DNA from 3 places in the Amycolatopsis sp. NPDC051903 genome. Region 2 is predicted to be linked to each of the others. Evidence: riboswitches for the same ligand, from Rfam matches in the RefSeq annotation. Region 2 holds a riboswitch; each other region holds the start of a gene.
The links. A riboswitch is a leader RNA that binds a small molecule or an ion and turns the genes downstream of it on or off. The one in region 2 is predicted to bind S-adenosylmethionine.
Positions count from the first base shown of each region.

Region 1: it holds a riboswitch for S-adenosylmethionine, as region 2 does, so the genes downstream of both, ACIA77_RS37530 (aminotransferase class V-fold PLP-dependent enzyme) here and ACIA77_RS15870 (methionine ABC transporter ATP-binding protein) in region 2, are expected to answer to the same signal.
Region 3: it holds a riboswitch for S-adenosylmethionine, as region 2 does, so the genes downstream of both, thrC (threonine synthase) here and ACIA77_RS15870 (methionine ABC transporter ATP-binding protein) in region 2, are expected to answer to the same signal.

Region 1 is NZ_JBITBT010000027.1:91,961-99,229, reverse strand. It holds gene ACIA77_RS37550 (AsnC family transcriptional regulator) at 256-1,344, shown strand; gene ACIA77_RS37545 (alpha/beta fold hydrolase) at 1,474-1,932, shown strand; gene ACIA77_RS37540 (RluA family pseudouridine synthase) at 1,945-2,874, opposite strand; gene lspA (signal peptidase II) at 2,871-3,539, opposite strand; gene ACIA77_RS37530 (aminotransferase class V-fold PLP-dependent enzyme) at 3,632-4,975, opposite strand; SAM riboswitch class IV at 5,016-5,130, opposite strand; gene ACIA77_RS37525 (phosphoenolpyruvate hydrolase family protein) at 5,210-6,031, opposite strand; gene ACIA77_RS37520 (Tm-1-like ATP-binding domain-containing protein) at 6,033-7,244, opposite strand.
Region 2 is NZ_JBITBT010000005.1:396,272-403,540, reverse strand. It holds gene ACIA77_RS15880 (ATP-binding cassette domain-containing protein) at 1-344, opposite strand, end outside; gene ACIA77_RS15875 (4-(cytidine 5'-diphospho)-2-C-methyl-D-erythritol kinase) at 382-1,350, opposite strand; gene ACIA77_RS15870 (methionine ABC transporter ATP-binding protein) at 1,524-2,528, opposite strand; SAM riboswitch class I at 2,725-2,832, opposite strand; gene ACIA77_RS15865 (TetR/AcrR family transcriptional regulator) at 3,204-3,788, shown strand; gene rsmA (16S rRNA (adenine(1518)-N(6)/adenine(1519)-N(6))-dimethyltransferase RsmA) at 3,779-4,621, opposite strand; gene ACIA77_RS15855 (transglycosylase family protein) at 4,660-6,045, opposite strand; gene ACIA77_RS15850 (TatD family hydrolase) at 6,468-7,269, opposite strand, start outside.
Region 3 is NZ_JBITBT010000012.1:98,458-105,726, forward strand. It holds gene lepA (translation elongation factor 4) at 1-403, opposite strand, end outside; gene ACIA77_RS25035 (class I SAM-dependent methyltransferase) at 520-1,116, shown strand; gene ACIA77_RS25040 (VOC family protein) at 1,128-1,502, opposite strand; gene ACIA77_RS25045 (DMT family transporter) at 1,525-2,388, opposite strand; gene rpsT (30S ribosomal protein S20) at 2,748-3,008, shown strand; gene holA (DNA polymerase III subunit delta) at 3,551-4,522, opposite strand; SAM riboswitch class I at 4,665-4,798, shown strand; gene thrC (threonine synthase) at 4,812-6,077, shown strand; gene ACIA77_RS25065 (ComEC/Rec2 family competence protein) at 6,110-7,269, opposite strand, start outside.

The sequences.
Region 1 (7,269 bases), on a different contig from region 2:
CTCCCGGGGGTTCGTGGTGCCGTGCGCTGCCGACCCTAATGGAGACCGGGGGCTCCGGGTGTCGTTCCGGCACGAGCGTCCCGTTCACACGTGGTGAACGGCCGGATCGAACCGGTCCGGCCACGGGGCGCCACGGGCGCTCCCCCGGTTCCGCGGGAACTCACCCACGCGGGGCCCGGGCGCCACCCACCGGACCGGGCGACGCGAGCGCCGGGCCGGCGCGCCAGGGCGGGCTCGGACGGTAGCGTTCAGCGGGTGGCCGTGACCGATCCCGTGGATGTTCGCCTGCTCGCCGCCCTCGCCGAGGCGGGGACGACGGCCGTGCACGACCTCGCGGCGAAGGTGGGCATGGATCCGCGCGAGGTGGCGTACCGGCTGGTCTCGTTGTCCGGCAGCGGGTTGCCGCTGCTGGTCGGCGTCGAGAGCGACCCGGCGGGGCTGCGCGCGGCGATCGCGGGCGCGCCGGCGTCGTGGCAGCAGGCGCCGCCTTCGGGCGGACTGCCGGTCGTGGGGCCGGGTGGGCGGCCCGGTGCGCCACCGCAGCCCGGGGTGCCGACGGGGCAAGGGTTTCCGGCCGCGCCGCCGCCGAGCGGGCCGATGCCCCAGGCACAGCAAGGGATGCCGGCCAGGCCCGGGCCACCGGCCCAGCCGGGGGTGCCGTCCGGACCGCCCACGGGGCCGGCTGGGCAGCCCGTGCCCGCCGGGAAGCCGATGCCGTCCGTCCACGGTGGACCGTCCGGACCGGTGCGCGGCGTGCCTTCGGGACCCTACGGAGTTCCCTCGGGTCCGTATGGCGTGCCGTCCGGCCACTTCGCACCGCCGCCCGGTCCGGCGCCGGACCCGGTACTCAGCACGTGGGGCGTGCCGCAGACCGCGTCCTGGGCCCGCGGCGACGAGCCGCCTCGCGGCGGCCCCGCCGAGGGCAAGCACGGCCGCATCGGCGAGCCACTCCCGACGCACGGACTCGAGGGCGAGCAGCTCACCATCCAGCTGCTCGAGGTGCAGGACCCGGCCGATTTCCTCTTCGGCGCCGCCGGCTACCGGCTCGAAGCAGGCGAGCGGGCCGTCGTCGTGCACACCGAGATCACCAACCGCGGCGCGATCCCGTTCGCGTCCCTGCCCGACAACTACCTGGAACTCGTCACGGCCGACGGCACGACCGTCACCAAGGCCCCCGTGTCGCTGACCTCCCGCCCGCCGCACAAGATCGGCGTGCGGCCGGGCGAGACGCTCGGCGGCCACACCGTGTACGTCATCCCGGAGGCGATCCGCGTCGTCGCGGTGCGCTGGAGCCCGCGGCCCGAACCGGACGAGCGGTCGCTGACCTGGACGGTCGAGGGCTAGCGGGAAACCCGTCCTTCTGGACAGAAAATCTCCGCTTCTGGCCACTTTCACCCTGTTCATGGTGTCCTTGATCAACCGCGTGTCTGCTGGGAAGCGCGCACCGTTTGTCCTTCCCCATCAGGAGCCGCCATGACCACGGTGCTCGTCCACGGCAACCCGGAAACGTCGGTGATCTGGCGTGACTTCGTCCCCGAACTCGAGCAGCGGGGTGTGCGCGACGTCGTACTACTGTCGCCGCCCGGTTTCGGGTCGCCGATCCCCGACGGGTTCGGGGGCACCATGACGAATTACCGCGACTGGCTGGTCGGCAAGCTCCAGAGCATGCGCCGGCCTGATCCATCCCGACTACCGGTGGCACCCCGCCGCGCAGGACCTCCAGACCCCGGCGCCGGCGAGGATCTCGTCGCCGAGCAGCCGTCCGGCCTGATCTTCGACGCGACCGCCGATGCGTTCGTCGACCCGGCTCTCTCGAGGGAGATGGCCCATCGGCTGGGCCTGCCGACACTCACCCTGGCCGGACACGGGCACTGGTGGATGATCGACCAGCCGGCCAAAGCCGCCGACGGTCTCCTCTCCTTCTGGGGCTAGGACGGTCGAGGGCTAGTAGCTCTCCTCGCGCAGGACCTCGAGCGCGTGGGCCAGGTCGTCGGGGTATTCGGCTTCGAACTCGACCCAGCGGCCGTCGGCCGGGTGCGCGAAGCCGAGCGTGCGGGCGTGCAACCACTGCCGGGAGAGGCCGAGGTGGCGGGCCAGCACGGGGTCGGCGCCGTAGGTCAGGTCGCCGACGCACGGGTGCCGCAGCGCGGAGAAGTGCACGCGGATCTGGTGCGTGCGGCCGGTCTCGAGCTTCACGTGGGCCAGCGACGCCGCCCGGAACGCCTCCACCACCTCGTAGTGCGTCACGCTCGGCCGCCCGCCGGCGACCACTGCGAACTTGTAGTCGTGGCGCGGGTGGCGGTCGATCGGGGCGTCGATGGTGCCGCGCATCGGGTCCGGGTGGCCCTGGACCACGGCGTGGTAACCCTTGTCGACGGTGCGCTCCTTGAACGCCCGCTTGAGCACCGTGTACGCGTGCTCGCTCTTGGCCACGACCATGACGCCCGTGGTGCCGGCGTCGAGGCGGTGCACCACGCCCTGGCGCTCGGCCGCGCCGGACGTCGCGATCCGCAGGCCCGCCGCCGCGAGCCCGCCGACGACCGTCGGGCCGGTCCAGCCCGGGCTCGGGTGCACGGCGACGCCCACCGGCTTCGAGATCACGACGATGTCGTCGTCGTCGTGGAGGATCTTCATGCCCTCCACCGGCTCGGCCACGACCTGCACCGGCGCCGCCGGATCGGGCAGCGTCACCTCGAGCAGGCCGCCGGCGGCCAGGCGGTCGGACTTGCCCGCGGGCCTGCCGTCGAGCAGCACGTCACCGGACTCGGCGAGCTCCGCCACCGCGGTGCGCGAGAGGCCCAGCAGCTTGGCCAGCCCGGCGTCCACGCGCATGCCGTCGAGCCCGTCCGGGACGGGCAGCATCCGGGCGCTCACGCAGCTTCCCCGGCCTTCTTCTTGCTCCGGGTCGTGGTGCCGTCGTAGTCCTTGCCCAGCAGGGAGAGCAGGACGATGAGCGCACCGCCGACGCAGATCGCGGAGTCGGCGATGTTGAAGATCGCGAAGCCCTCGCCGTTGGGCGCGAAGGCGGAGATGAAGTCGATGACGTGGCCGCGCAGCGGGCCGGGCGCGCGGAAGATGCGGTCGGTGAGGTTGCCGAGCGCGCCCGCGAGCACGAGGCCCAGGCCGATCGCCCAGCCGACGGACCGCAGACGGCGTGCGAGCCACACGATGGCGACCACCACGGCCGCCGCGATCAGCGCGAGCACCCACGTCATGCCGGTCGCCATGGAGAACGCGGCGCCGGGGTTGCGGATCACTTGCAGGTAGATGAGCCCGCCGAGGATACGCACCGGCTCCTTGCCCTCGAGGTTGGCCGCCACGAGGTTCTTCGACACGAGGTCGATCACCCAGATCACGACCGCGACCGCGAACACGAGCCCGACCCGGCGCTTCGGCAGCAGCGGCGCCGGCTCGCCCACCTGGTCGAGCGGGGTTTCGGCCGGGGTCGCGGCACCGCCGCCCGCCGGTTCGGGTGCTTCGGCGGGCCGGGCGGCGGCCTCGGACAGGCCGGGTTCGGACGAGGAGGGCTCGGTGCTCACGGCTCCATTGTCCACGCCCGCGTGACCGGCACTCCCCCCGACGCCCGTTCACGCACTTCACGGGCGCCGCGAGCCGTCCGACCAGTGCGGACTCAGGCGCAGAAGGGCGGCAGCTCACGCGGGTCGCCGACCGGCGCCCACCGGCCGTCGACCTTGGCGTACTCCCAGCGCGGGCCGCGCGCGACGAGCTGGCGCAGCGCGAGCACGAGCCGGTCGACGTGCTCCTCGGTGCTGCCGAGGCCGAGGCTCACGCGCACCGCCTGCTGCCCCTCGCGGCCGGTCGTGCCGATGAGGCGCTTGGTCGCGACGTGGGCGCAGAACGCGCCGTCGCGCACGCCGATGCCGTACTCGGCCGAGAGCACCGCGGCGAGCCAGCCCGGCTCGAACCCGTCGACGACGAAGCTCACTGTGCCCACGCGATCCACCGGCGCGTCGAACAGGCGCAGCTCGGCGCAGCCGGGAATGCCGGCGAGGCCCTTGAGCAGCCGCTCCAGCAGCGCCGCCTCGTGCTCGCCGACCGCGGCCCAGTTCGCCGCCAGCTGCTCGCACGCGACGCCGAGCGCGTACACACCAACGGTGTTGGGCGAACCGGCCTCGTGCCGCTCCGCGCCGGTGTTCCACACGACGGCGTCTTCGGTCACGAGCTTCGTCGCACCGCCGCCGGCGAGGTACGGCTCGGCCGCGCGCAGCCAGTCGCCGCGGCCGATCAGCGCGCCGGCGCCGAAGGGCGCGTACAGCTTGTGGCCCGAGAGCGCGACGTAGTCCACGTCCAGCTCCCGCAGGGAAATCCGGCGGTGCGGCGCGAGCTGCGCCGCGTCGAGCGCCACGCGCGCGCCGTGCTTGCGGGCCACGGCGGCGATCTCGGCCACCGGCAGCAGCTCACCGGTCACGTTGGACGCTCCGGCCACGACCACGAGGCGCGGGCCCTCCGGGGACGCCGCGAGCGCTTCGTCCACAACGGACACCGCGGCCAGGCGCGTGCGCGGCAGGCTCACGCGGCGCACGTTCGGGCCGCGCCACGGCAGGAGCGCGGCGTGGTGCTCGGTGTCGAAGACGACGACGGAAGTCTTGCGCGGCAACGAACGCGCCAGCAGGTTGAAGGAATCCGTGGTGTTGCGGGTGAACACGACGGTGTCGGTGCCGCGAGCGTCGACGAACCGGCGCAGGATGTCGCGCGTGCGCTCGTAAAGCCGCGTCGAGACCTGCGAAGCGAAGCCCGCGCCGCGGTGCACGCTGGCGTACCACGGCAGGAATTCGTCGACGGCCGTGCGGACCGCGTCGAGACACGGCGCGCTCGCCGCGTGGTCGAGGTTGGCGTACCCGATCTCGTCCCCGGTCACCAGCGGCACCCGCACCGTGACACCGGCGACGGCGGGGATCCCTTGCGCACCAAGGGTTTCGGTGGTTTCAGCGGTGCGATCGAGGGCGAGAGTCATGACGGTGCCTCCTCGGCGTTCCGGGGGACCCCCGGCGAGGGGCCCGCGCTTGCCCGTCGCGCTCCGCGACCGGCCTGGTCCTCACCCGGGGCACCCCACCGCGGTAGGAGGGTTGCCGGCCAGCAAGCCGGGGCTGAACGCTGGCACTCATGACCTGACTCAGAAGGTAACCGAACGAAGCCGCGGGACGCCAGAGGTGTCCCGTGAGCTGAGACGGCGCTCACACGGAGACGATCACCGCCGCAGCGCGCGGAACGCCTCCGTCTGCTCGCGGATCGCGCGCTCCGTCGGGAGCCGCTCGATCGAGGAAGCGCCGAAGAAACCGACCACTCCTTCGGTGTGGTCGAGCACGTACTGGGCGTCGGCGGGTTCGGCGATCGGGCCGCCGTGGCACAGCACGAGCACGTCGGGATTCACCCGCTTGGCGGCGTCGTGCATCTCCTGCACCCGCGCGGCGGCTTCGTCGAGCGTCACGGCGGTGCGCGCGCCGATCGTGCCGCTCGTGGTGAGCCCGAGGTGCGGCACGAGCACGTCGGCGCCCGCGCGGGTCATGTCCTCGGCCTGCCCCGGGTCGAAGACGTAGGGCGCGGTCAGCAGGTCGCGTTCGCGGGCGAGCGCGACGAGGTCGACCTCCAGGCCGTAGCCCATGCCGGTTTCCTCGAGGTTCTGCCGGAAGACGCCGTCGATCAGGCCCACCGTCGGGAAGTTCTGCACGCCGGCGAACCCCAGGCGCTTCAGCTCGTCGAGGAACGGGCCCATGAGCCGGAACGGATCGGTGCCGTTGACGCCGGCCAGCACCGGCGTGTCCCGCACGACGGGGAGCACCTCGCGCGCCATGTCGACCACGATGCCGTTGGCGTCGCCGTAGGCCAGCAGCCCGGCGAGCGAACCGCGCCCGGCCATGCGGTAGCGGCCGGAGTTGTAGATGATCAGCAGGTCGATCCCACCGGCCTCGGCCGCCTTGGCGGACAGGCCGGTGCCCGCGCCGCCGCCGATCACCGGCCGTCCCCCGGTCACCGCGGCGGTGAGCCGGGCCAGCGCCTCCGTGCGGTCCACGTCAGGACTTCCTCTCGCCGATGAGCCGGTGCAGCTCGCGCGCCGCGGCCGCGCCGAACCCGGGGTCGTTGATGGCTTCTTCGCGCCGCTGCACGGAAACCGCGGACCCGGCGAGCTCTCCGGTCAGGGTGGTGAACAGCGCCTCGTCGGCGGCCGGGTCGTGGAACGGCCCGCCGGGAACGTCCACTGCGGACACCCCGCCGAGCGGCAGGAGCACCGACACGGGTCCTCGTGCGGTCCGGAGTTTGCGCCCGAGCAGCGTGCCCAGCTCCGCGGTTTCCTCGGGCGTCGTGCGCATGAGCGTGACAGTCGGATTGTGCACCAGCAGGTTCCGCTCGGCGAACCGCTCCGGCACGGTGGCGGCCGGCCCGAAGTTGACCATGTCGAGCGCGCCCACGCTGACCACCTGCGGCACTCCCACGCGGCCCGCTGCCTCCAGTCGGTGCGGGCCCGCGGACAGGACGCCGCCGACGAGCTCGTCGGCCAGCTCCGTGGTGGTCAGGTCGAGCACGCCGGCGACCAGGCCGTCGGTCACGAGCTTCTCCATGGCCCGCCCGCCGGAGCCGGTCGCGTGGAACACGAGCACCTCGTAGTCCAGCCTGGCCAGCTCGGCCCGGGCTTCGTCGGCCGCCGGCGTGGTGACGCCGAACATCGTCACCGCGACCACCGGCCGCTCCGGCGCCGGAACGCCTTCGTCGCGCCGGCGCGCCATGGCGGCGATCGCGGCCGCCGCGTTGCCGAGCACGGTCTCCGACACGGCGTTCAGACCCGCGATGTCGACCACGGAGTACATCAGCGTCACGTCGGTTTCGCCGACGTACGGGCGCACGTCGCCGGACGCCATGGTCGACACGAGCAGCTTCGGCACGCCCACCGGCAGCTCCCGCATCACCGCCGCGGCGATCGACGAACCGCCGGACCCGCCGACCGCGAGCACCCCGTCGACCCGTCCCTCGTCGAACAGCCGCCGCACGACCACGGCCGCACCGCGCGCCATCGTCTCCACGGCCCGGCCCCGGTCACCGCGCAGCGAAGCCAGCTCCGCCCCGGCGGCGCGCGCGACCTCCTCGGCGGGCACGTCCGCGCCCTCGGAACCCGAGGACCCGGCGTCGACCAGCAGCGTGTGCACGCCGTCGACTTCGAGCCGCGTGCGGAGCCAGTCGTATTCGGCGCGTTTCGTGTCGAGGGTGCCGACGAGGCAGACCGTGGCCATGTCCGCCATGGTGGCCCGGCCGGGC
Region 2 (7,269 bases):
ACGGTGATGCCGAGACCGTCCACAATAGACCGGACGCGCGCGTCGGCGGCCCACTCGTGCTCGGCGCCGTAGCGGGCCAGCACGACGTCGCCGACCGTGCTGCCCGGCGGCAGCTCCGTCCGCTGCGTGACGACCGCCATGCGCAGGTCCCGCACGTGGCTCACGCGGCCGGAATCCGGCTCGGCCAAGCCGGACAGCACTTCCAGGAGCGTGGTCTTGCCGCCGCCGTTGAGACCGACGACGCCGATGCGCTGGCCGGCCGCGACACCGAGCGAAACACCGTCCAGCAACGGTTTCACGCCGTACGACTTGCTCACCGACTCCAGGTTGACCAAGTTGGCCATCCGCTTCAGCCGATCCTTTCCACAGTGGACTCGATACTCACGCGTGCACGCGCGGGGGCGCGTTGCGCGGGGCGTCGTCGCCGCCGACCACGCGAGCGCCCGGCACGGGGCCGTGGGCGACGCGCACCGTGCGGCACACGCCGGCACCTGACAGCTCCGCGGCCACCTCGACCGCCGTCTGCGCGTCGGCGCAGAGGAACGCGCACGTCGGCCCGGAGCCCGACACGCAGCCGGCGAGCGCGCCGGCGTTCACGCCCGCGCGCAACGTGCGGCGCAGGCCCGGCCGCAGCGAAACGGCCGCCGCCTGCAGGTCGTTGCCCAGCAGCAGCGCGAGCTGGCGCGGGTCACCCGACGCGAGGGCTTCGACCACGGGGGTGTGGGAGCCGATGCGCGGCGGGTTGCCGTCGGCGCGCAGCCGGTCGAGCTCACCGAACACCTTCGGCGTCGACAAGCCTTCGGTGTCGAACGCGAGCACCCAGTGGAACGTGTGCCGCGACAGCACGGGCACGAGCTGCTCGCCGCGGCCGGTGCCGAGCGCGGTGCCGCCGTAGAGGGCGAAGGGGACGTCGCTGCCGAGCTTGCCGGCGATGGCCGCCAGCTCGTCGCGCGTCACGTCGAGCTTCCACAGCGAGGCCAGGCCCACGAGCGTCGCGGCCGCGTCGGCGCTGCCGCCCGCCATGCCGCCGGCGACCGGGATGCCCTTGCGCAGCACGATCCGCACCTTCGGGTCGGTGCCTTCCTGGCGGCCGGCGTAGGACGAGAGCTCCTGGGCCGCGCGCCACGCGAGGTTGGTGGCGTCGGTGGGCACCGAGCCCTCCCCCTCGCCGTACACCTCGAGCCCCGGTTCTTCGGTCGCGGCGACGGTCACCTCGTCCGTGAGCGAAAGCGCCTGGAAGACGGTGACCAAGTCGTGGTAACCGTCCTCGCGCAGGTCACCGATGGCCAGGTGCAGGTTGACCTTGGCCGGGACCCGGACGGTGACTGGTGGTGGTACGACGGCGAGCACCCGTCCAGCCTACGTGGCCTGGGGAGCGGGCTCCCCACCAGGAGAAAACAGTCGTTTTCAGGACAGCTGTCCCAAGGAATCGGACACGAGGCCCCGAAGTGCCGGACGCGGGTCCGGGGCCGACGAAGAGGGGCCCCTCGGCACGTGTCCGAGGGGCCCTCGCGGCGACTGCGTCAGGCGGCGACGGCCGCGCGCACCGGCTGGGCCACGTGCGCGCCGCGGTCGGCGATCCAGGACAGGGCGGCGTCGGCACGCTCGCCGCGCAGGCCGATGCGGAAGCGCGCGATCGGCGTGTCGCCGATGCGGGTGATCCCGCCGCCGATGGTGGCGACCTCGACGTCGAAGCGGCCGGCCGCCTCGGGCAGGAGAGCACCGACGGACGCGAAGCCGATCAGGATCACGTCGGCGGAGCGGTCGTACTTCGCTGCCTGCGCGCGCGACGTCTCGATCGCCGGCAGCACGGCCTCGCCGGTCCAGCTGCCGGGTTCGGCGATGAGGTCCAGCACGTGCCCGCGCTCGACGACGGAGCCGTGGTCGAGCACCGCGACGTCGTCGCAGACGCGGCGGACCACGCTGGCGTCGGGGGTGGTGACGAGGACCGTGGTGCCCAGCTCGGCGCGCGCCCGGTCGAGCACGGCGAGCACGGCGCCGGCCTCTTCGGGGGCGATGCCCGAGGTCGGGTCGTCGGCGAGCAGCACGGCCGGGCCGGCGGCGAGCGCCTTGGCGACGGCGACGCGCCGCAGCTGGCCGGCCGTCAGGTCACCCGGCTTCTGCGCGGCGCGCGCGGTGAGGCCGACGAGGTCGAGCAGGGAGCCGACGCGGCTCTTGCGCTGCGGGCCGTCGACGCCCAGCTGCTCCAGCGGCGTCGCGATGTTGCCGGCGACGGTGCGCTCGGCGAGCAGCTCCGGCTTGGTGCCGACGACACCCAGCTGGCGGCGGACTTCACGCAGCCGGCGGCCGTCGAGCGCGGCGGTGTTGAGGCCGTCGAGCCGCACGACACCGCGGTCGGGGCGCTCCTGCAACGCGATGCAGCGGGCGAGGGTCGACTTGCCGGAGCCGGCCGGGCCGACCACGCCGAAGAGGGAACCGGCCTGCACGTCGACGCTCACGTCACGCAGCGCGGGAACCGGATTTCCGTTGGAGGCGAAGGATTTGGACACGTTTTCGACAGTGATCACGAAGAATGCTCCTGGCAGTGGGCGCAGCACCGTTCCCGGGCGCGCCGGACGTCACCGATTAACCGTCCTTTTCGGACGGTGCGCAAAAGTGCGGAAGAAGATCAGACGTTGGCCGTGGAGCGTCGACACGCACATACCGTGCGGCGGCCTTCGTCGACAACGCGCCGCTTGGTCAACAGGAGCGGGCGGGCAACCCTCTTCATCGGTAACAGCCTCCATCGGTCCTGGCTGTAGCACCTGCCCTGTCGGAGGGTGGTTGCTGCGACTTCGTCGAGCCAGGTCTCTCAGTCGCTCGGGATGGACATTCCGAGTAAAGCCGATCCCATTGGGTGAACGCAAGCGCGTTGGTGCAGATCACACGAGTGGTGGTGCCCGGACACCGGGACACGCGCCGCCACATCGTGGGCGCGGATCGCTCCGTCCCCGAATTGCTTCCGAGCGAGAGCACCGGCGATCACATCCACTGTGGACGCTTGGCTTTCGTTGGCACAGAACAGTTTTGCTCGAATGGCTCGAAATGGCGGTCCAGACGGCGCCGACCGGCGGCTTGGTGAAGTAGTTCGTCGTCACGAGACACCTCGTCTCCCCAACCGGACAGCCGTCCTGCTGGCGGGGCGCCGGCGCGCGTCCGTCACACCGTTGTGATACACGCGTATCGGATACACTCGTACCACCATGCCGCGCCGGACCGACCACGAACAGCGCCGGCGCGAGATCGCGTCGGCGGTCTGGCGCATCGCCGCGGACCGCGGGCTCGAGGCGGTGAGCATGCGCGAGGTCGCGGCCGAGGCGGGGGTGTCGCTGCGGCTCGTGCAGTACTACTTCGAAACGAAGCACAACCTGCTCGTGCTCGCGCTGCAGTACCTCCACGAACGCGGCGAGCGCCGGGCCCAGGCCCGCATCGCGGCGCAGCTGGACCAGAGCGTGCGCGGAGTGGTGCGGACCTTGCTCACCGAACTGCTGCCGCTGGACGCCGACCGCGAACTGTCCCTGCGCGTCCACCGCGCGTACTTCAGCCGCACCCACAGCGACCCGCGGCTGGCGCAGGCCTTCATCCACGACGAGACGCCGATCGAAGACCTGCTCACCAGCCTGTTGCGCCGCGCCGTGCTCCCGCCGGGCGCGCAGCCGCGGCTCGAGGCGAACCTGCTGGTCGCCGGCGTCACGGGGCTCGGCCTCGACGTCCTCCACGGCCGCTTCACGCTGGACGAGGTCCTGGTCACCCTGGACTACCACCTCGACCGCCTGTTTCAGGCTTGAGCGGCGATCCTCGCGAAGTCCTGGACGGCCAGCTGCTCACCGCGGGTCTTCGGGTCGATCCCGGCCGCCGCGAGGAGTTCGCCGGCGCGGTCGGCGGAGCCCGCCCAGCCGGCCAGCGCGGCCCGCAGCGTTTTGCGGCGCTGCGAAAACGCCGCGTCGACGACGGCGAAAAGGCGTTGCCGGTCGATGTCCTCCGACACGGCCGGCCCCCGTTCGAAGGCCACCAGTGCCGAGTCGACGTTCGGCACCGGCCAGAACACCGACCGCGGCACGGCGCCGACCTTGCGCGCCGGGCCGTACCAAGCGAGTTTGACGCTCGGGACACCGTAGATGCGGCTGCCGGGGCCCGCGGCCATGCGGTCGGCGACCTCGGTCTGCACCATCACCAGCCCCCGCGCGAGCGACGGCAGTTCGGCGAGCAGGTGCAGCACCACGGGGACCGCGACGTTGTAGGGCAGGTTCGCCACGAGCGACACCGGCGAAGCGGGCAAATCGGCCGCGGTGATCCGCAGTGCGTCGGCGCCGACGACCGTCAGTCGATCAGCGGCTTCCGGCGCGCGTTCGGCGGCGGTCCGGGGCAGGCGGGTCGCGAGGACGGGGTCGATCTCGACCGCGACGACCGACGCGCCCGCGTCCAGCAAGCCCAGCGTCAGAGAGCCAAGGCCCGGGCCGACCTCGAGGACGACGTCCCCGGGCCGCACCCCGGCCAGCTCGACGATGCGGCGAACCGTGTTGGGGTCGTGCACGAAGTTCTGGCCGAGCTTCTTCGTCGGCCGGACGTCGAGCTCTTCGGCCAGCCCGCGGATCTCGGCAGGCCCCAGCAGTTCAACCACCGGAGAAGCCTACCGAGCTGCCGCGGAGGGGGAGGGACTCAGGCCCGCTTGCCGCACACCGGCCAAGCGCCGTAGCCGCCACGCGCGTCGCGGACCTTCTCGGCCACCGCGATCTGCTGGGCGCGCGTCGCCTCGCTCGGGAGGGACGCGTACTGGTCGCCGCCGTAGGCGTCCCAGGTGCGCTTGTCGAACTGGAGGCCGCCGTAGTAGCCGTTGCCGGTGTTGACGGCCCAGTTGCCACCCGACTCACACGCCGCGATGCGGTCCCACGCGGAACCGTCGCCGATCGCGGGGTCCGGCGGGACCTTCGTGCCGACCTTGATGATCTTCGCCTTGGCCTCGACGAGGATCTTCACCGAGACCTGCTCGCGCGAGACCTCTTCGCCGTTCTTCTTGGTGACCTTGTAGGTGACCATCTTCTGGCCCGGCGTGCCCGGGTCCTGAACGGTGGTCTGGCCCTGAAGCAGCGTCGGGTCGTCGACCTTCTGCACGTCCGGGTCGATGGTCTCCTGCTGGTTGACCATCGAGACGCCCATGCGGCTGATGTGGACCTCGGCGCCGTCCTTGAGCGAGACGTCGAGACCGCCCTGGACCGCGTCGTCCGGGCCGAGGGTCATCTTGAAGTCGGAGAGGAATTCCTTGGTGGTCACCGCGTTGGTGGTGACCTGGCGCGGCGCGTTGGTGCCGTCGAAGAGCGTGACGTGCTTGAGGGTCTTGACCTGCACGGTCGAACCCTGCAGCGGCAGCTCGCCGGTGCCCGGCATGGACGTCCACGCGCCCTGCGACATCAGGTCGCTCATGCCCAGCTGGGTCATGGCCTCGCCGAGGGTGGTCGCACGCACCCACGAGGGGCGGGCCACGCCGTCGACGACCAGGTTGAGCTGGCGGCCGCGCTCGAGCTTGATGACGCCGCCGTCGCCGACCGCGGCCTGCGGGGAGGGCGAGAGCGAGTCGTGCGCGCCGACGGACAGGCCGGCGTCCTCGAGGACCTCGCCGACGGTGTCGCCGTAGCTGTGGACCGTGCGCTGCTGGCCGTCGACGTCGACGGTCACGCTCTTGTTCATCGCCAGCGCCGCGGCACCGCCGCCGCCGACGGTGATCATGACCGCGAGCACCGCACCCTTGAGGAAGCGGCGCTTCCAGGTGCGGGTGGCTTCGCGCAGGCCTTCCTCGACGGCGACCTTCTGGGTCTCCGGAGCGGCGGTGCGGTCTTCGGCCAGCTCGTCCGGGAGGTTGAGCGGCGGGAGCATCGTGGTCTCGGCGTTGATCAGCCGGATCAGCTCGTCGACGTCGACGTCGATCTCGGCCATCAGCGCGTCGGCGTCGTCGCCGAGGGCGACGAGCACGTCCTGTTCGGTCACGTACAGCTCGTCGGAGAACTCGAGCTCCCCGTACGCGGTGTCCTCGAGCTCGCGGTCGAGCACGGCCACCGAACCAGCGGAAGTGAAGTAGGGGCTGTCCGCGCTATGGCGCGCGCCACCCTGCCAACTACCAGTCACCGGGTCGTTCCCTTTCCCAGGGCAGGAAGTGTCGCCACTACCCGTCCTTCGTCGCGACGCACCGCTCGGTGCGCCTCTCAAGTCCGACACCCCCAGCCAGCGCCATCGTCACGGTTCCGAGTCGTACCAACCCCGGTTCCGCTTCCCCGACGTGCACTGACGTGACTGTGGGCGTATCAGCCGGATCCGCCTTCGCGGTTCCGACCGGCACGATCACGGGACAGTAACGGAGGTCGCCGGGTTCCGCAAACACCCCCCGGAGTGTCGTGACTTGTGTCACTCGGCAGAGTGGGCGATCGCGTTCCCCGAACGTCGCAATCCGTTCAACCCGTTGTGACAGCGTGGAATCAGGCACCCGGCAAGTGGTACACCCGCTCGGCCGTGGTCCGGACCGCTTCGGCGACCTCGTGGACGGCTTCGCCCCTGAGCGCCGCGAGGTGCCGGACGGTGTAAGCGGTGCAGTAGGGCTCGTTCGGGCGCCCACGGAACGGGTGGGGCGTCAGGAACGGCGCGTCGGTCTCGGCGAGGTACTGGCCCGCCGGCGCGAGCCGGGCGGACTCGTGGAGGCCGCGGGCGTTCTTGAACGTCACCGTGCCCGCGAACGACAGCACGTAGCCCTTGTCGAGGCAGCGGCGCGCGATGTGCTCGTCGCCGGAAAAGCAGTGGAAGACGACGGTGTCCGGTGCGCCCTCTTCGTCGAGGATGCGCAGCACGTCCTCGTGCGCGTCGCGGTCGTGGATCATCAGCGTCTTGCCAAGCCGCTTGGCGAGGTCGATGTGCCAGCGGAACGCGGCCTGCTGGGCGTCGTGGGGCGAGTAGTCCCAGTAGTGGTCGAGGCCCGTTTCCCCGACCGCGACCACCCGCTCGGCGGCGGCGAGACGCTCCACTTCGGACTTCTCGGCGTCGCCGAACTCCTTGGTGCGCGTGGGATGTATGGCGACAGCCGCGAACACACGCGGGTCCCACGTGGACGCGTCGACGGCCCAGCGCGCCGCCGCGAGGTCGTCGGCGACGGTGACCACGCGGGCGACGCCGGCCCGTTCGGCGCGGTCGACCATCGCGGTCACGTCGGCGGCCGTCACGGCCCCGCACGCGTCGAGGTGGGTGTGCGCGTCGACCACGGCGGCCGGGAGGCGGTCGGGGATCGGC
Region 3 (7,269 bases), on a different contig from region 2:
TCTCGAGCGCCAGGTACAGGTTCGCGAGCGTCTGCGCCTCGATGCCCTGCGCGGCGTCGACCAGCAGGATCGCGCCCTCGCACGCCTCCAGTGCCCGCGACACCTCGTAGGTGAAGTCGACGTGGCCGGGCGTGTCGATGAGGTGGAGCACGTGATCCTGGCCGTCGACCTGCCAGGGCAGCCGCACGTTCTGCGCCTTGATGGTGATCCCGCGCTCGCGCTCGATGTCCATGCGGTCGAGGTACTGAGCGCGCATCGCCCGCTCCTCGACGACGCCGGTCAGCTGCAGCATGCGGTCCGCCAGCGTCGACTTGCCGTGGTCGATGTGGGCGATGATGCAGAAGTTGCGGATCAACTCCGGCGGCGTGAAGGTCGTGTCGGCGAACGTCTTGGGCGCTGTCACTCGTGTGGTCCTCGGGAACGGTCGGGGATGGCCACCTCTATGGTCCCATGGACCTCCGGGTGCCAGTGGGGGTCATCCCCGATGCGTGCGCGGCGGGCTCGTGGTGACCTCGGAGGATGAGCACTTCGCACCCTCCCGGCGGGCCCTTCGACACCGCGCTCGACCGGGCGTTCGGGCACCCCAGCGGCCTGCTGGGGCGGGTGGGCGGCCGGCTGATGGCCCGCGGCAACGCCGCCACCGAACACCGCCTCGTGGACCTCGCGCGGCTGGAACCCGACGAAACCGTGCTGGTCGTCGGCCCCGGCCCGGGCGTCGGCCTCGACGCGGCGAGCCGGCTGGCCGGCTCGGTCATCGGCGTCGAGCCGTCGGCCGAGATGCGCGAGCTGTGCCGCGAGCGCTGCGGTGACCGCGTCGAACTGCGCGACGCGCCGGTGTCGGCCACGGGCTCGGCCGACGAGTGCGTGGACGTGGTGCTGAGCGTCAACAACGTCCAGCTCTGGGACGACCGGGCGGCGGGCTTCGCCGAGCTGTTCCGCGTGCTGCGCCCGGGCGGGCGGCTGTTGCTGTCCGCGCACGAGAAGTGGCTGCCCGTGGCGCGGCACGAACTGGCCGCCGAAGCCACCGAAGCGGGCTTCACCGATCTGCAGACGTGGACGTGGCAGCCGCCGGGGTTCGCGCCGCTGGCCGCGCAGCTGCGGGCCCGCAAGCCCTAGCCGGACCGGCGTCAGCGCTGGTCGCGGCGCAGCGGGTGCTCCGGCGGCACCTCCACCAGGACGATGCGCAGGCCGTCCGGGTCGGCGAGCCACGCCTCGTCGAGCCCCCAGGGCTCGCGCTTCGCACCGCGCACGGGGGTGACGCCCCGCGCGGCCAGCTCTTCGAGCGTCGCGGGCAGGTCGCGGACCTGCAGCCAGAGATCGACGGCGGGCGAAGGCGCGTCGTCGTTGCTGCCGACGAGCTCGATCGACCCGCCACCCGCGAAGAAGACCGTGCCCCCGGGGAACTCGCGCTGGATGGCCAGCCCGAGGGTGTCCCGGTAGAACGCGGTCGAGGCCTCCAGGTCGCGCGGGTGGATCAGCACCCGGCTGCTCAGTACGTCCATGCGTCCTGCCTACCCGAGTGGCTCAGGCCAGTGCAATCGCGACGATCCCCGCCAGCACGACCAGCGAGCCCGCCAGCCGCCGCGCCGCGTTGCGCTCGCCCAGCACGAACCACGCCGCGAGCCCGCCCAGCACGATCGACAGCTCCCGCGCCGGCGCGACCAGGCTCACCGGCGCCATCTGCAGCGCGTACAGCACCAGCAGGTACGCCGCGGGCGACGCGATGCCGACGATCAGCACCTCCTTGCGGTGCACGCGCCACAGCTCGCCGACCTCCGCGCGGTCGCGCATCGCCGCGGGGGCCAGCAGCACGCTCTGGCACAGCGCGCCGGCGCCGAAGTACACGAGCGGCGGAACCGCGAGCGTCGTCACGGAGTGCGCGTCCCACAGCGTGTACGCGGCGATCGTCGCGCCGGTGAGCACGCCGTAGAACACGCCGGCCTGGCGCTTCTTCGCGTCGGCCCCGCTGCCGCCGACGCTGATCACGAGCACCCCGGCGACGACCAGGAACGCGCCGAGCAGCCCCAGCACCCCGGGGTGCTCGTGCAGGAAGAGGACCGCCGCGAGCACCGACAGCAGCGGCCCGGTGCCGCGCGCGAGCGGGTAGACGATCGACAGGTCGCCGACGGCGTACCCGCGCTGCAGGACCGTGCCGTAGGCCACGTGCAGCACCGCCGTCACCACGGCGGCGACCAGCCAGGTCCACTGTGGACGTTGCGGCTCGACCAGCAGCGTCACGACGACGACCGGCGCCAGCACGACGGCCGAAACGGTGTAGTACAGCCACACGAACCGCGGCCCGCCGAAGGTCACGCGTTTGGCCGCGAGGTTCCACAGCGCGTGCACGACCGCGGCGACGAGGACGAACGACAAAGCGGTGGTGTTCATGGGACCCCTTCGGGCCTTCCGCGCACGCGGAAGTACCGGGTCCTCCAGGCTTTTGTCCCGTCAGATGAACGGCGGGCGTCGGGCCGCGCCGATGGTGCCGCTCGGACCAGGCCCGCCGGCCCTCGTTGTGGGTGAGCCCGCACTCGTGGCGGACCGCGGGCCGGCGACGGAACCCTAGGCACTACCTCCCCCACCGTAACCGATGCGATCTTCCCGGGCCGCGCGAATGGCCCCGGAGCTGGCCTGTTACGATTTCGGACCGTTGCCGTGCGGCATTCCGCCCAGGAGGAAACCCGGCCCCGGCCGGCGCCACCCAGACGCGGCAACGCCCTTCACCGAGAAGAAAGCAGGACGCCTCCATGGCCAACATCAAGTCGCAGATCAAGCGCATCACCACCAACGAGAAGGCGCGGCAGCGCAACCTGGCGATCCGGTCCTCGGTGAAGACCGCGATCCGCAAGTTCCGCGAAGCCGCCGAGGCCGGTGACAAGGACAAGGCCCTCGAGCTGCAGCGCGAGGCCGGCCGCAAGCTCGACAAGGCCGTCACCAAGGGCGTCATCCACGCCAACCAGGCCGCCAACAAGAAGTCGGCGATCGCGAAGCGCGCGAACCAGCTCTGAGCTGACCCGCGGACAACGCGTCGAAGGGCCCGGTGACCTGCTGGTCGCCGGGCCTTTTGTATGCCCGCCGCACGAGCCTTGGGGCGGTGTGGCGCTGATCGGGCATGGCCGGCGCCCTGGCAGCGGTGCACGGTGGCGCTTACGGGCGATCCGGTGGCCGCTCGGCTCGGGCCAGTGCGAGCGTGCCCGCCGGACCGCCACGTGCGGATGCTCCGACAAGCCAGGCCGCCGGCCGAACACCGGCACCCCCTTGCCTCACCTTGCGGCGTTGCGGCCGCGAGCACCTCGGTCCCCGCGGCGAGTCCCGGCGCTGCCATAGCGCGTGCGCACGGCGTCGGCCAGTTCGCCGAACCGCTGCGGGCCTCGCGGCCGCCACCGGTCGCCTCGCGGTGGCGCCGCGAGGCGCTCGGTCAGCTCGGCGTCACCCGGGAGGTGGCGCACGTCGAACAAGCCGAGTTGCGTACCCGGGTCTTCCGAGGCCCGCCGATCGCACGTAGTGGCGACCTCGCGATGGTCTTCCCGGCAGGCCCCTCAGGCGGCCGTCAGCGTTCGCCCTTGGCGGTGACGACCTCGACGACCGCGCGTTCCAGTGCGTAGTCCGCGTCGGCCGCGACGCCCTTGACCTCGGCGTTCAGGCGGGCCACCACCTGCATCGCGGCGGTGAGGCCGTCCTGGCCCCAGCCGCGGGCCTGGCCCTGGGCCTTGCGGATCTTCCACGGCGGCATGCCCAGCTCACCGGCCATCTGGTTCGGGTTGCCACGGCCGGCGGCCGACACGCGGGCGATCGTGCGCACCGCGTCGGCGAGGGCGTCGGCGACGAGGACGTGCGGGACGCCCAGCTGCATGGCCCAGCGCAGCGACTCCAAGGCCGCCGCGCGGTCGCCCGCGGCGGCCTTCTCGGCGACCGCGAAGCCGGTCACGTCGGCGCGGCCGGTGTGGTAGCGCCGCACCGCCTGCTCGTCCACCACGCCCCCGGTGTCCGCGACGAGCTGCGTCGCCGCCGAGGACAGCTCGCGCAGGTCCGAGCCGACGGAGTCGAGCAGCGCCAGGACACCCGCGGGGTCGATCTTGCCGCCGGCGCGGCGGACCTCGTTGCGCACGAACGACTCGCGCTCGGCCGGCTTCGTGAGCTTCGGGCACTCCGTGATCTCGGCGCCGGCCTTTTTCAGCGCCGCGGGCAGGGCCTTGGCCGCCTTGCTGCGGCCGCCGCCGCTGTGCACGACGACGAGCACGACCCCGTCGGCGGGCGACGCGAGGTACGCCAGCACCGCGTCGGCCAAATCCTGCGAGATGTCCTGCGCCGAGTCGAGCACGATCACCCGGCCCTCGCTGAACAGCGACGGACTCACCAGCTCGGCGAGCAGGGGCGCTGTGAGTTCGGACACCCGGTTGCGGGTCATCTCGGCCGTCGGGTCGCCGGCCCGCGCGGCGTCCAGCGTGGCGCGGACAGCGCGCTCGATGAGCAGTTCTTCCTCGCCGAGGACGAGGTGCAGCGGCGCGGGTGCGGTGGTCACCCCGTCATCTTCTCACCCGTTCGCCGACGCGCCTGCCGCGGTGATGTGCGCCGCCACCGTGGCATCAGGTGATCGCCATGTCGTACGGTGTACCCGAGGCAGCGCACGGTCCACGCACCGCGGCGCGCCGACAACTGAACACCGCTCATCCAGAGGGGCAGAGGGAACGGCCCGAAGAAGCCCCGGCAACCGGCGTACAGCCTGTCTTCCCGAACTTGCGGGATAGCTGACGACCACGGTGCCAATTCCGGCCCGCCTCGGCGGGACAGATGAGGAAAGGAACCTCGCGATGACCGCAACCCTCGGAACGTCCTCCACCAAGAAGACCCTGGACCTCGGTCCTGCCGTCGAACTGGTGTCGAAGGAAGAGGGCCACCGGCAGCCGCTCGCCCCGGAGTTCGTGTCCGCCGAGGACTTCTCGCCGCTCGAGGTCGCCTACGACTTCGGCCGCGTGCGCCGCGAGGACATCGAGTCCGGCCCCAAGAACATCTGGCGCTACAAGAAGCTCCTTCCCGTGCCGTCGACCGTCGAGCAGATCCCCAACACCGAGCCGGGCGGCACCCGCCTGGTCAAGGCCGACCGGCTCGCCAAGGCCCTCGGTCTCAAGACCGTGTGGGTCAAGGACGACACCGGCAACCCCACGCACTCCTTCAAGGACCGCGTGGTCGCGGTCGCGCTGGCCGCGGCCCGCGAGTTCGGCTTCGAGGTGCTCGCCTGTCCGTCGACCGGCAACCTGGCCAACGCGACGGCCGCCGCCGCGGCCCGCGCCGGCTGGCGGTCGGTCGTGCTGATCCCCAAGTCGCTCGAGCGCGCCAAGATCCTCACCACCGCGGTCTACGACGGCGACCTGGTCGCCGTCGACGGCAACTACGACGACGTCAACCGCCTCGCCACCGAGCTGGCCGGAGAGCACCCGAAGTGGGCGTTCGTGAACGTGAACGTCCGCCCGTACTACTCCGAAGGCTCCAAGACGCTCGGCTACGAGGTCGCCGAACAGCTCGGCTGGCGCCTGCCGGAGCAGATCGTGGTCCCGATCGCCTCGGGCTCGCAGCTGACCAAGGTGGACAAGGGTTTCCGCGAGCTCGGCCAGCTCGGTCTCGTGGAGGCCAGCCCCTACAAGGTGTTCGGCGCGCAGGCCACCGGCTGCTCCCCCGTCTCGGCCGCGTTCCGCGCCGGCCACGACGTGGTCCAGCCCGTGAAGCCCGACACCATCGCGCGCTCGCTCGCCATCGGCAACCCCGCCGACGGCCCCTACGTGCTCGACGTCGTCAACCGCACCGGCGGCGCGATCGAAGACGTGAGCGACGAAGAGGTCGTGGAGGGCATCCGGCTGCTCGCGCGCACCGAGGGCATCTTCACCGAGACCGCCGGCGGCGTCACCGTCGCGACCGCGAAGAAGCTCGTGGAGACCGGCAAGCTCGACCCCGACGCCGAAACGGTCCTGCTCATCACCGGCGACGGCCTCAAGACGCTCGACGCCGTCGAAGGGCGCATCGGCCCGAAGGCGACGGTGCCGCCTTCGGCCGAAGCCGTCAGCAAGGCGCTGGGCTACTGAGCCGCTGACCCCCGGGCCCGTGGGCCGCTCCGCTACCGGGGCGGCCCACGGGGCTCACCCCGGCGGGCCACCACGGGTCCGCCGTCGCCCGGCAGCACGGCTGTGTCACCGTCCACATCGGTCCGCGTGACGAGCACCCCCAACGTCCCCAGTACGTCCACTGTGGACTTCGCCGGGTGCCCGTAGTCGTTGCCCGCACCCACGCTGATCATCGCCGCCCGCGCGCCCACGGCCGCGAGGAACTGGGGCAACGAATACCGCGAGCCGTGGTGCGGGACTTTCAGCACGTCGGCGTGCAGATCCACCCCCTCGGCCAGCAGATCGGCCTGCGCGGCCAGCTCCACGTCTCCCGTGAGCAGCACCCTCCCGGCAGGCGTGGTCGCCCGCACCACCACGGAACTGTTGTTGATCGCGGTACCGTCCTGCTCGGCGGCCGGGCGCGCGGTGACGTACCGCGGCCCGAGCACGTCGAGCGAGAGCCCGGGCCAGTCGAGCCGCTGCCCTTCGCTCAGCTCCAGCAACGGCACGTGCTGCTTCCGCGCCTCGGCCGACACCTGTTGCCACGCCCACACCGGCGCCCGCCCGGGCCCGACGGCGATCGCTCCCACGGCCCGGCCCTCGAACACCGACGACAGCCCGCCGATGTGGTCGGCGTGCAGGTGGCTGAGCACCAGCAACGGCACCCGGTCGACGCCGAGCCGCCGCAGGCACTCGTCCACCGGCCCCGGTTCCGGCCCGGTGTCGACGACCACCGCGCGGCCGGGCTCCGCCGTGGCCAGCACGACGGCGTCGCCCTGCCCGACGTCGCACTCGACCATCGCCCAGCCCGCCGGCGGCCAGCCGGGTTTGAGCACCCGTGCGGGAACGACGAACAGCAGCACGACCACGAGCGCCACCGCCACGAGGATTCGCACGCGCCGGAACTTGAGCGCGATCACGGCCAGCACGAGCAGCCCCGCTGCGCACAGCCCGCCGAACCACCCGCCCGGCCACGTCAGCACCGCCCCCGGCGCCCGCGCACCGTGTCGCGCGACAGTGATCAGCCAGCGCGCTTCCGGATCGGCCAGGTGCACCAGTACGTACCCCGCGCCGGGCCACCACGGTCCGACGACCGTCGCGAGCACTCCCAGCACCGTCACCGGCGCGACGACGGGTGCCGCGAGGACGTTCGTGACCACCGAGACAAGGCTGA